Regions from separate parts of the Bacillus sp. KICET-3 genome, predicted to be linked through region 2. Evidence: riboswitches for the same ligand, from Rfam matches in the RefSeq annotation. Region 2 holds a riboswitch; each other region holds the start of a gene.
What was found. A riboswitch is a leader RNA that binds a small molecule or an ion and turns the genes downstream of it on or off. The one in region 2 is predicted to bind S-adenosylmethionine.
Positions count from the first base shown of each region.

Region 1: linked by a shared signal. The riboswitch ahead of mtnK (S-methyl-5-thioribose kinase) and the one ahead of R5H20_RS06545 (bifunctional homocysteine S-methyltransferase/methylenetetrahydrofolate reductase) in region 2 are both predicted to bind S-adenosylmethionine.
Region 3: linked by a shared signal. The riboswitch ahead of R5H20_RS08915 (YezD family protein) and the one ahead of R5H20_RS06545 (bifunctional homocysteine S-methyltransferase/methylenetetrahydrofolate reductase) in region 2 are both predicted to bind S-adenosylmethionine.

Region 1 covers NZ_CP137345.1:1,542,155-1,546,433, reverse strand. Annotated here, with positions in the region: gene R5H20_RS07785 (pyridoxal phosphate-dependent aminotransferase) at 1-1,168, opposite strand, end outside; gene R5H20_RS07780 (carbon-nitrogen family hydrolase) at 1,263-2,042, shown strand; SAM riboswitch class I at 2,124-2,267, shown strand; gene mtnK (S-methyl-5-thioribose kinase) at 2,352-3,539, shown strand; gene mtnA (S-methyl-5-thioribose-1-phosphate isomerase) at 3,552-4,279, shown strand, end outside.
Region 2 covers NZ_CP137345.1:1,316,388-1,320,666, reverse strand. Annotated here, with positions in the region: gene R5H20_RS06565 (spore germination protein) at 72-281, opposite strand; gene R5H20_RS06560 (DUF3941 domain-containing protein) at 431-556, shown strand; gene R5H20_RS06555 (CvfB family protein) at 596-1,444, opposite strand; gene R5H20_RS06550 (YajQ family cyclic di-GMP-binding protein) at 1,597-2,088, shown strand; SAM riboswitch class I at 2,171-2,282, shown strand; gene R5H20_RS06545 (bifunctional homocysteine S-methyltransferase/methylenetetrahydrofolate reductase) at 2,360-4,198, shown strand; gene metH (methionine synthase) at 4,182-4,279, shown strand, end outside.
Region 3 covers NZ_CP137345.1:1,761,649-1,765,927, forward strand. Annotated here, with positions in the region: gene R5H20_RS08900 (dihydroorotate dehydrogenase) at 1-388, shown strand, start outside; gene pyrF (orotidine-5'-phosphate decarboxylase) at 357-1,076, shown strand; gene pyrE (orotate phosphoribosyltransferase) at 1,073-1,705, shown strand; SAM riboswitch class I at 1,896-2,001, shown strand; gene R5H20_RS08915 (YezD family protein) at 2,117-2,221, shown strand; gene R5H20_RS08920 (phosphoadenylyl-sulfate reductase) at 2,309-3,010, shown strand; gene R5H20_RS08925 (sulfate permease) at 3,022-4,086, shown strand; gene sat (sulfate adenylyltransferase) at 4,112-4,279, shown strand, end outside.

The DNA of each region.
Region 1 (4,279 bases), 230 kb from region 2:
TGAAAATATTCAGCTCGGCGATCCGGTCGGCAGCTTCCCGCAGACGTTCTTCGCTTGTCAATAGACCGACTCTCACATATCCTTCGCCAAATGCTCCGAATCCTTTGCCGGGCGCCATGACGACATGCGCTTTTTCCAAGAGAAAATCGGAAAACCCTTCAGATGTAAAGCCTTCCGGAACAGGCATCCATGCAAAAAATGAGCCCTCTGGGGCCTGCGCTTCCCAACCGATGGCGCGGACGGCTTTCATCCAAACGTTGCGTCTTTTTTCATAGCGTTCATTTTGTTCCTTGACACAGCTTTGATCTGAAAGAAGCGCGACCGCCGCGGCGTCCTGGACTGCTTTAAAGAGGCTGACATACATATGATCCTGGTATAGGTTCAGCGCTTCAATCACCGAAGCATTTCCAGCGGCGAATCCGACTCTCCAGCCCGCCATATTATATGTTTTGGAGAGCGTATAGATTTCGATGCCGGCTTCTTTTGCTCCATCAGTTTCAAGAAAACTCACCGGCTTTTGCCCGTCATAGCCGATCGCCCCATAGGCAAAATCATGAACAACACAGATCCCGTGCGTTTTCGCGAGGCTGACCGTTTCCGCAAAAAACGCCGGCGTCGCCTGGGCTCCCGTCGGGTTGTTCGGATAGTTCAGATACATGAGCTTCGCTTTTTCCTTTATGTGTACTGGAATTTGGCTGTAATCCGGCAAATAGCCGTTTTTCTCCAACAGCGGCATCGTTTCCATGTTCGCTTTTGCCAGTCTGACGCCTGACCAATAATCCGGATAGCCCGGGTCGGGAACAAGCACCGTATCGCCGGGATTCAAGAGGCATTGCGGCAGCTCTACAAGCCCCGCCTTCCCTCCGAACAATACGGCGATTTCTTTATCAGGGTCAAGCAAGACGCCGTATTCCCTTTTATAAAATTCAGCGGCCGCCTGTTTCAGCGAACGGCTCCCCCGAAAAGAGGAATATTTATGATTTTCGGGATTCCGGACCGCTTCTGTCATCGCGTCAACAATGTGTCCCGGTGTCGGCTGATCGGGATTTCCCTGACCGAGATTGATCACATCATGGCCGGCGGCTATCTTTTCGTTCACCTTTTTGACCAAAGAAGCAAAAAATTGCTCGGGAAGCTGTTTCAATAGATCAGAAAGCTCAAATTTCATTTTTTTCACCCGCTTTGAAAAATTCTTGAAATGATAGTCCATCATCATATATTGTTAAAGATAAAATGTAAAGCAAAAAATGAGGTGGCTCAAAGTGAAGTGGACGATTTCCTGCCTGCAATTCGATATATCATACGGAAACCCTTCAGAAAATTTTAAAAAAGCAAGCCGGCTGGTCGAAAGTGAAAGCCGGCACGCGGATATTTTGATTCTTCCCGAGCTTTGGACGACTGGCTATGATCTAAAAAACCTTGATGCAATCGGAGACGATGAAGGAGAGCAGACCAAAGAATGGCTCCGGCAAACGGCGAAAGCGAACAATGTCCACATTGTGGGCGGCTCAGTCGCCGTCAAGAGAAAAAGCGGCGTATACAATACGATGTACATCGCCGACAAAAACGGAAGACTTGTAAAAGAATACAGCAAAGCTCACCTTTTTCAGCTGATGGATGAGCATCTTTATTTAGCTCCGGGATCGGGCGGAGGCTGCTTTGAGCTTGAAGGCGTCAAAGCAGCGGGTTTTATCTGCTATGACATCCGTTTTCCTGAATGGATCAGGAAACACACGTCAAAAGGAGCCGGCATCGTATTTGTATCAGCTGAATGGCCGCATCCGCGCCTCGATCATTGGCGGACTCTATTAACGGCCAGAGCGATCGAAAATCAATGTTTTGTCGCCGCCTGCAATTGCTCGGGGCATAACCCGGAAAACGAATTTGCGGGCCACAGCATGATCATTGATCCGCTCGGACATATCCTCGCCGAAGCCGGGCATGGAGAAACGGTGATCAGAGCCGAAATTGACCTTGATGACATCAAAAAAGCCAGGGGCCATATTCCGGTATTCGAAGACATTCGCAAAGATTTATATTAAAAAGTGTTGACAAATAAACATCGTTGCTGGTAACATTTTCAGCAACTGACTGACTGAAATTTTAAAATTTTATATTGATTTCTCTTATCGAGAGTTGGGTGAAGGACTGGCCTTATGATCCCAACAGCAACCGACCGTAATACCATTGTGAAATGGGGCGCGAACATGTTTGCGCCGCTAGGGCACGGTGCTAATTCCATCAGATTGCATTCTGAGAGATAAGAGAGGCGGACACGACGAATTAGCCTCTTTCTCTCACAGAGAAAGAGGCTTTTTATTTTTTGCAAACGACTTTAGGGGGAATCAAATATGACTGTAACGAAAACCGCTGTATACGAAACATTGACAGAAAGCTCGGCGGCTGCACTCGCCGTGCGCCTGGGACTCTTTTCGAGCAAAAGCACGCTGACCTGCCGGGAAATCGGAGACGGAAACTTGAATCTTGTCTTCCATGTTTATGATAAAGAGCAACAGAAAGGATTGATCATTAAACAGGCTGTCCCTTATGCAAAAGTTGTCGGTGAAAGCTGGCCGCTGTCGCTGGACAGAGCAAGGATTGAAAGCAGCGCGCTGATCAGGCAGGCTGAACACGTCCCGCATCTCGTACCGCGGGTTTATTATTCAGACACGGAACTCGCCGTGACCGTCCTGGAGGATCTTTCACACTTGGAAATCGCCAGAAAAGGATTGATCGCGGGCAACGATTATCCGAATTTATCGCGGGATATCGGGGAATTCCTCGGGAATACATTGTTTTATTCTTCCGATTATGCCCTTGATCCGCATATCAAAGAGCGGCTGGTCAAACAGTTTGAGAACCCTGATTTATGCGACATCACGGAAAATCTCGTGTTCACAGATCCTTTCTTTGACCATGAGACAAATGACTTTGAAGAGGAGCTTCGTGATGAAGCTGAGACCATATGGGCTGATGATGAATTAAAACGCGAGGCTGCGAAATTGAAAAACCGGTTTTTGACGTCTGCGGAAACGCTTATTCACGGTGATTTACACACAGGCAGCATTTTTGCAGGAGAAAAGGAAACAAAGGTCATCGACCCTGAATTTGCGTTTTTCGGACCGATCGGTTTTGATATCGGACAGTTTATCGCCAACCTGCTTTTAAATGCGCTGGCCCGGGAAGACGCAGAACGCGCCCCGCTATACACCCATGTTGAAACTGTATGGGACACATTCAGCAGGACTTTCAGCGATGCGTGGAAAAAGGATGCCCGGAGCGCGTACCGAAACACGCACGGAAGCCTTGAAGAAACGCTGAAAAAAGCGTTCGAAGACGCCGCGGGCTTTGCCGGGTGTGAAATGATCCGCCGGACCATCGGGCTTTCACATGTGGCGGATCTTGATACAATCGTTCCATTTGCCCGGCGGATCAGCCAAAAGAAACTCGCCCTTGCCATCGGCTCAAGGCTGATTAAAAAACGCGCGGATTTCCGGTCGCCGCAGGACATCATTAATACGTTTAAAGAACTAGCTTGAGGAGTGAATGACATGTCAGAGCAATTTGCTGTCCCCCGTTCTGTAGAGTGGGAAGAAACATCCATTAAAATCTTAAATCAGCAAAAGCTGCCCGGGAAGACGGAATATCTCCATTTAACAACAAAGGAGGACATCTATGATGCGATCAAAACCTTAAAAGTCCGCGGGGCTCCGGCCATCGGAATCACTGCCGCGTTCGGTCTGGCTCTCTGCGCCCAAAGCATCGATACGGCGGATGTTTCCGAATTCCTGAGCAAAGTCAGACAAATCAAGGATGAATTGAATGGGGCAAGACCGACGGCTGTCAATTTATCATGGGCGCTTGAACGGCTTGTGAAAAGCGCGGAAGGGGCGAAATCGGTTAATGAAGCAAAGACCGATCTCGTTCATGAAGCGATTCAGATCCAGATTGAAGATGAAGAAACATGCCGGCAAATCGGACAAAATGCGCTGCAGCTGTTTAAATCAGGCGATAACATCATGACGATCTGCAATGCGGGTTCGATCGCGACAAGCAGATACGGAACGGCGCTTGCTCCTTTTTATCTGGCGAAAACGAAAGACCTTCATCTCCATATATACGCATGTGAAACACGCCCCGTTCTTCAGGGCGCGAGATTAACAGCGTGGGAGCTGATGCAGGGCGGAATCGACGTCACGCTCATCACCGACAGCATGGCCGCACACACGATGAAAGAAAAAAATATTTCAGCGGTCATCGTCGGAGCCGACCGGATCGC
Region 2 (4,279 bases):
AGAAGCCGTTTGATTCTCATGCAGGCTGATGGCTCCCTGTCTTTGACAAGGAGCCGTCGATTTTTAAAGCCTTACGGAAGAATTTGCCCGTCAGAAACGTCATCATCCATAACATTCGTATCTGTTATTCCCGTGTCCGCAAACGTAATTCCTGTATTCGATCCGCCTGACCCTTCAACCGTTTTTGACGTCATGATCGGATTGATCCTGTACGCCCCGCCAAAATTGACGACCCCGCCGTCTGACACTTGATGAATATAGATCGAGCAGCAATGTTTCATACCATTTCTCCTTTTCATATAATATGTATTTTATGCCGTTTTTTTTAGAAGGTATAAACTTCCCGGCAAAAACGATATAAAAAGCAGAGCACATAGTTTCAGGCCCTGTGAGCAATCTATACGTGAAGCATGTTTGGGAGGTGCTATACGTGACGAAAGACGATGATAAAAAACCGGTGGACAACAACGCCGTCAACCAGCAAAAAAACCTGCTCGCCGAAAAGAACAGGCAGGCTGGAAAGCATCAGGACTCCCAAAAACCCCATCATTTATAAAAAAACAGGCGGCGTTTCTTTTAAACGCCGCCTCCCTCACTATTTTTTTTCGTATGTCCAGCCGTCTTCCTGATAGATCTTTCCCTGCTTCATCAGGTGGCCGAGCGCTCTTTTAAACGCCGCCTTGCTCATGTTAAACCGCGCTTTAAGGTCCTCCGGGTCGCTTTTATCCCAATATGGCATCGCCCCGTTTCTCGATCTCAAATACGTCAGGATCTCCTCGGCGTCAACCGGCATGGCGTCCTGCTTTCTCGGCAGGAGCGACAAATTGACAGAGCCGTCCTCCTTTACCTTGATGACTCTGGCCGTCAGCTTTTCTCCAAGGCGCGGCTCCCTTTTTCTTTCAGAGGAGTGGATGAAGCCCCTGATCCCGCTGTCGGAAATCATAAAAGAGCCTGAAGCGATCAGACGGTAGACCGTTCCGGACAGCTCTTTATTCATCAAGTCGGGTGAAGCATCCGTAAACAGCTCGGTCATTTTATCTTCAGGAGCCGGCTTGGCAAACATTCTTCCATGGCTCGTGATTTTCAGCATGCAATAAAGCCTGTCCCCTTTTTTCGGCCAGACAGATTCGTAGGGCGGAAGATGTTCAGTTGCAACCAATGCATCCTTCGTGAGTCCGACATCGACGAAAACGCCCATGTCATCGACCGCATCGACGACTTCCACCCAGCCGTAATGATCAGCGCTGATCAGCGGCTTTCTCATCGTAGCCGCCAGGCGTCCTTCATGATCGATAGATATGAAGACATCGACCTCTTCTTTTTCTTCAATATCCTCGGTTATCTCACTGTTGTGAAGAAGGATGACTGTTTCTCCATCCGTCAAAAAGTATCCATAGTCTGCTTTATGATCTATTTTCAATGTTAATTGCTGCCCTGGTTTCATACTTCTTCTTCCTTTCTTATCCGCCTGTTTCAGTATTCCTCCAATGTTTAAATTATTGCCAGATCACGGCCAGGCAAAACCGCTCATATTGGAAGTTTCACCTTATTCTACTATAATTGATTCATAAGTAAAATGGATGGAGGTTTTTTCACATGGCTAAAGAAAGCTCATTTGACATCGTGTCAAAGGTAGAACTGCCCGAAGTTCAAAACGCAATCCAAACCGCTTTGAAAGAAATCGGCACACGCTATGATTTCAAAGGTTCGAAAAGCAGCATCACACTCGAAGGGGACGAGCTTGTGCTCGTATCAGACGACGAATTTAAAATGAACCAGCTGAAGGATGTCCTCGTCAGCAAGCTGATCAAACGGAATGTCCCGACGAAAAACATCGAGTATTCCAAGCTGGAAAACGCTTCAGGCGGAACGGTCAGACAGCGTGGAAAACTGGTTCAGGGCATCGACAAAGAAAACGCGAAGAAAATCAACACCTTGATCAAAAAATCGGGGCTTAAAGTTAAATCCCAAGTGCAAGATGATCAAATCAGGGTAACCGGAAAAAATAAAGACGATCTCCAGCAAATCATCTCCATGGTGAGGGACGCCGATCTTCCGATTGATGTTCAATTTATAAATTTTCGATAAATTCTTAATTTACTGTTGATTAATCCCCCGATTTTCGGTAAATTGAGTAAAAGCGATCAGATTTCTTTAAAACTGAATACCGTTCTTATCAAGAGAGGCAGAGGGACTGGCCCGATGAAGCCTCAGCAACCGGTGAATGAATGTTCATGACCAAGGTGCTAAATCCAGCAAGCGGACTGCTTGGAAGATAAGAAGAAGGATATGCGTCACTCAAAAGTCTTCTTCTTCAGAAGACTTTTTTATTTATCACTGAATGTCAAGGGGGAGAACAATGAGTTTTTTGGAGGATATAAAACGGAAAACGTTAATAGCCGACGGTGCGATGGGGACGCTGCTTTATTCCTACGGAATCGACCGCTGCTTCGAAGAGCTGAACATCTCAAAGCCGGATGAAGTGAAACGCATTCATGAAGCGTATGTACAGGCAGGTGCGGACATCATCCAAACCAACACGTACGGCGCAAATTATATCAAGCTGTCCAGATACGGCCTTGAAGACGAAACAAAGCAAATCAATGAAAAAGCCGTCCGGCTTGCCCGTTCAGCGGCCGGATCAGCCTATGTTCTTGGAACGCTCGGCGGAATCCGGACGTTTAATAAAAACGCGTATTCGCTCGATGACATCAAAAGAAGCTTCCGCGAACAGCTTTATCTTCTGTTGAATGAACAGCCGGACGGTCTTCTTCTGGAAACCTATTATGATCTGGAAGAAGCGCGGGAAGTATTGAAGATTGCCAGAAAAGAAACAGAACTCCCGATCATCGTGAATGTATCCATGCATGAAGAAGGCGTTCTTCAAGACGGAACCCCTCTCAGCGAGGGACTGAAGCTGCTGGCGGGCCTCGGGGCGGACGTTGTCGGCATCAACTGCCGCCTCGGCCCTTATCACATGATCACAGCGCTCGAAGAGGTTCCTCTGTTGGAGGACGCCTACCTTTCCGTCTATCCGAACAGCAGCCTTCCGTCCCTTGTCGAAGGACGGCTTGTCTATGAAACGGATGATGAATATTTCAGAAACAGCGCGATCGAATTTCGCAATCAGGGCGCGCGTATCATCGGCGGGTGCTGCGGAACGACCCCGAACCACATCAGGGCGATGGCCGAAGCGGTCAAAGACCTTCCGCCGGTCACCGAAAAACAGGTCAAAATCCGGAAGAAAGCGGCAGCGGCCGTACAAAACGCGAGGACGGAGCCCGCTTTAAACGAGCTGGCAAAAGAAAAGCGCTCCATTATCGTCGAGCTGGATCCGCCTAAACAATTAAACTTTGAAAAATTCATACGGGCCGCAAAGGAGCTGCAGTCAGCCGGCATTGACGCCCTCACATTGGCGGACAATTCGCTTGCCACACCGAGAATCAGCAATGTGGCCTGCGGCGCCCTATTAAAGCAGCGGCTTGATATGAGATCGCTCATCCATATTACGTGCAGGGACCGAAACCTGATCGGCCTGCAGTCCCACTTGATGGGCCTTGATACACTCGGGCTTTCGGATGTTTTGGCGATTACCGGGGACCCGTCGAAAATCGGCGATTTCCCCGGAGCGACATCGGTCTACGACTTGACGTCATTCGACTTGATCAGCCTCATCAAACAATTTAATGAAGGCTTGTCCTATTCGGGAAAGCCGCTCGGCAAAAAAACGAATTTCTCTGTGGCGGCCGCCTTTAATCCGAACGTCAGACACATCGACAAAGCGGTCAAACGGATCGAGAAAAAAATCGCCTGCGGCGCAGACTATTTTATTTCCCAGCCCGTCTATTCCGAAGAACAGCTCATCAAAATCCGTGAGGAAACAAAGCACCTCAAAACGCCGATCTACATCGGGATCATGCCGCTCACAAGCAGCCGGAATGCGGAATTTATCCACAACGAAATTCCCGGGATTAAGCTGTCTGATGCGATTCGCGAAAAAATGGCGCTCGCAGGTGATGATAAACAAAAGCAGGCTGAGGAAGGGCTCGCCATCGCCCGTTCGCTGCTAGATGCCGCATGCGATTTGTTCAACGGCATTTATTTGATCACACCGTTTTTGCGTTCTGATTTGACCGCCGAGCTTACAGCATATATCCATCAGAAAGAAAAGGAGACGACTAATGTCTATCATCAATGACCAGCTGAAGAAAAAAATTCTCGTTCTCGATGGTGCGATGGGAACGATGATCCAAAACGCCAACTTATCGCCCGCTGATTT
Region 3 (4,279 bases), 450 kb from region 2:
AGACGGTTTGACGATGATCAACACGCTGATCGGCATGAGGCTCGATCTGAAAACGGGCAAGCCGATTTTGGCAAATAAGACCGGAGGATTATCTGGCCCGGCCGTAAAACCGGTAGCCATCAGGATGGTTTATGAAGTCAGTCAGGCGGTAGACATCCCGATCATCGGCATGGGCGGCGTTCAGTCTGCGGAAGATGTGCTTGAATTCCTGCTGGCGGGGGCAAGCGCAGTCGCGGTCGGCACTGCCAATTTTGTCAATCCATTCGCCTGCCCGGAGATCATTGAAGAACTGCCGCGCGTTTTAGAAAAATACGGATACGGGTCTTTGACCGAATGCATCGGAAGGAGCTGGAAGCATGAACAATACGCCGCCAATCATCGCGCTTGACTTTGCATCTGCGCCGGAAACATTTGCGTTTTTGAACCGGTTTGACGGAGAGGAGCTTTTTGTGAAAGTCGGGATGGAGCTGTTTTATCAGGAAGGTCCTTCAATTCTTGAACAATTAAAACATAGAAACTGCCGCATTTTCCTTGATTTGAAGTGCCATGACATTCCGACGACCGTATATAAGGCAATGAAAAGGCTGGCGGGGTTTGGCGTCCATCTTGTCAATGTGCACGCTGCAGGCGGAAAACGGATGATGGAAGCCGCTCTTGAAGGTCTTGAGGCGGGGACGTCCGCCGGACAAAAACGTCCGTCATTAATCGCCGTAACACAGCTGACGAGCACATCTCCGGAAATGCTTCATGAGGAGCTCCTGATCAAAACGCCGCTTGCGGAAACCGTTCTTCACTACAGCAGGTTCGCAGAGGAAAGCGGGCTGGACGGCGTTGTCTGTTCCGTCCATGAAGCAGAGCGCATCTATCAGGAGGTATCTCCGTCGTTTCTGACTGTGACGCCTGGAATCCGGTTGGCTGATGATCAGAAAAACGACCAGGTCAGAGTAGCGACCCCGGCCGATGCAAAGGAAAAAGGCGTGTCGGCGATCGTTGTCGGCCGTTCTATCACCAAAGCTGAGGATCCGGTTGCTGCATATCAGAAAATAGTACGGGAATGGAAGGGGATCAAAGCATGAAAACAGAAATTGCAAGCCATCTTTTAGCGATCAAGGCGGTTTTCCTGCGGCCGAACGAGCCGTTTACATGGGCGAGCGGCATGCTGTCGCCGATTTACTGTGACAACCGTTTGACGCTGTCATATCCCGAAGTGAGGGATGATATCGCGTCAGGCCTCGCCGGGCTGATAAAAGACAAATTTCCGGAAGCGGAAATGGTCGCAGGCACGGCGACAGCGGGCATACCGCATGCCGCCCTTGCCGCTGACAGGCTCCGTTTGCCGATGTGCTATGTCAGAAGCAAACCGAAAGCGCACGGAAAAGGAAATCAAATTGAGGGGACGGTCAAGAACGGACAGAAAGTCGTTGTTATTGAAGATTTAATCTCGACGGGCGGAAGCGTGCTTGAAGCGGTTTCCGCTCTAAAAAAGGCCGGCTGCGATGTCCTCGGCGTCGCCGCCATCTTCACATACGGTCTTCCGAAAGCGGACATCGCCTTTAAGAATGCGGATGTCGAGTATCACACCCTGACCGATTACGATACATTGACGGAAACCGCGCTTGCCGGAGGATACATCAGTGAAGCCGATGCCGGAAAACTGAAAGAGTGGAAAGCAAATCCCGAGTCGAGAGCTTGGATTGAAAAATAAGAAAGCCGTCTCCCTTTTTAAGGGAACGGCTTTTTTAATTTGATGAAACCGCGGTTTTTCTGTTTTTTTCATGCTTTTGACCGGTTGAAATATAGTAAAATAGCATCATTTTTATTTTTCATTAATCCTATAAAAAAAGTCGGGTTGACTTTTGTTCGAATTGTGCTAAAATTTTAAAATAACAAAAGCAGACTTATCAAGAGCGGTGGAGGGACTGGTCCGATGAAACCCGGCAACCTGCGTGCAAGCGCAAGGTGCTACGTCCAGCAAAATGCGCTCATTTTGAGAGATAAGGAATATGTAAAGTTCCTCGTCTTTCTTTCAAATTTGGAAGAAAGATTTTAATTTTTTAGGGCAGAGGAGGAGCTGGCAATGAAAAGAGATGAGCAGCTCGAAAAAGTGATCATCAAAATGAAAGACATGCTGAAAGACATGAATTACGGATCCATCACATTCGTTGTTCAAGATGGAAAGGTCATTCAAATCGAAAAAAATGAAAAAATAAGATTGAAATAGCTGACTAGACAAACTAGAGGCGGTTTTCACAGAAGTTTTTTTCTGCTGGAAGCCGTTTTTTTGTTGGCGAAAAAGGGGGAACCGAAAATATTTACTTACAGTACATGGGAAGAACCAAAAATCGCTTTTCAAGAGGATGATTCATATAAAGGGGCATTATCGGTCCTGAAATGGGCGTACGGCCATTACGGGGATCAGCTCGTATACGCATGCAGCTTCGGAATCGAAGGGATCGTCCTGATTGATTTGATTTATAAGGTGAAAAAGGACGCCGTCATCGTATTTCTTGATACAGGTCTGCATTTTAAAGAAACGTATGACACGATTGAGGCTGTCAAAGAACGATATCCGGGCCTTCAGATTATCATGAAGAAACCGGAGCTTACGGTTGAACAGCAGGCTCAGCAATACGGGGACAAACTGTGGGAGACCAATCCGAATTTCTGCTGTGAAATGAGGAAGGTCATTCCACTCCGCGAGACGCTGTCAGCTTACCCGGCATGGCTGTCAGGGCTGCGCCGCGAGCAATCCGAAGGGCGGAGAAAGACGAACTTTTTAAATAAAGACGAAAAATTCAAGTCTATCAAAGTCTGTCCGCTCATCCATTGGACATGGAAGGATATTTGGAGATATGTGACAAAACACGATCTGCCGTACAACCCGCTCCATGACAAAGGATACCCGAGCATCGGCTGCGCGCCGTGCACCTCTCCGGCTTTTACGATAGACGATCTCCGCTCCGGCCGCTGGAATGGATCAAATAAAACAGAATGCGGATTACACGAGTAAGGAGATGAGTTATGGAACTTGCCGCCATTTTATTTAGCATGTTTTTTGCGATGAACATCGGAGCGAGCGGTGCAGCGGCTTCCATGGGCATCGCCTACGGATCTGAAGCGGTGAAAAAAAAGCTTCACGCGCTCTTGATCTGTGCGGCCGGCGTTCTCTCCGGAGCCGTCATCGGCGGGGGGAACGTCGTGAAAACGATTAGTTCGGGCATCATTCCCGAGCGGGTGATTTCGCTTGAAATCGTCTGCATTATCATCGGGTCCGCCGCCTTGTCGCTTTTTATCGCAAATGTTCTCGGCATCCCGCTTTCAACGAGTGAAGTGACAGTCGGATCTGTCGTCGGAGTAGGTGTCGCATATCAAGTTTTGTTTGTCAAATCTTTGTTTGTCATCGTCCTGTTCTGGGTAGTCGTTCCGGTCGCAGCTTTTTCTTTTACCTTTGCCATGGCAAAGTTTATGAAGAAAACAATAAAGCGCCGCGCTGCGGGGAACAAAGCGAAGATTTTGACGGTTCTGCTGTTAATCAGCGGATTTTTTGAGGCTTTTTCAGCGGGAATGAACAATGTCGCGAACGCTGTCGGCCCTTTGGTGGCGGCACATGTTTTGACAGTCGGGGAAGGAACGCTGTACGGCGGACTGTTTGTCGCGCTCGGCGCCCTTTTATTGGGCCGCCGCGTTCTTGAAACAAACGGCAAAAAGATTACCAGATTTTCAAAAGGAGAAGGAATCCTTCTTTCAAGCACGGGAGCCGGGCTTGTCATTCTCAGTTCCATGTTCGGCCTTCCCGTTCCGCTCGCACAGGTGACATCATCGTCTATTATCGGGATGGGCATGGCGAAAAACGGCGGCAATGTTTTTCATAAACAGGTGGTCAAAACGATGCTGAAAGTGTGGATCGTATCGCCGTTCCTTTCATTAAGCCTGTCTTATATGCTGGTCAGCCTTTTATTAAAAGGAGACTATTATGCTCTCATCGTCGTTACGAGCGTTCTTTTGGCATCTGTCGGGACGATCAGCCTGGTGAGGGCAGTGAAAAAAGAACATAGCTCCGTCCATGAACAGGGCGGGGGAATTTAAACATCTAGTAGGGGGAAATAATGTTATGAGTTTAGCGCCACACGGCGGTGTATTGGTTATCCGCGTCAATGAAGCATATGATGTTCAACATATCGCACTGGAAATCGAACTTGATTTGATCGCTTTTGCCGATTTGGAGCTGGTTGGAATCGGTGCATACAGCCCGATCCAAGGCTTTTTAACAGAAAAAGAC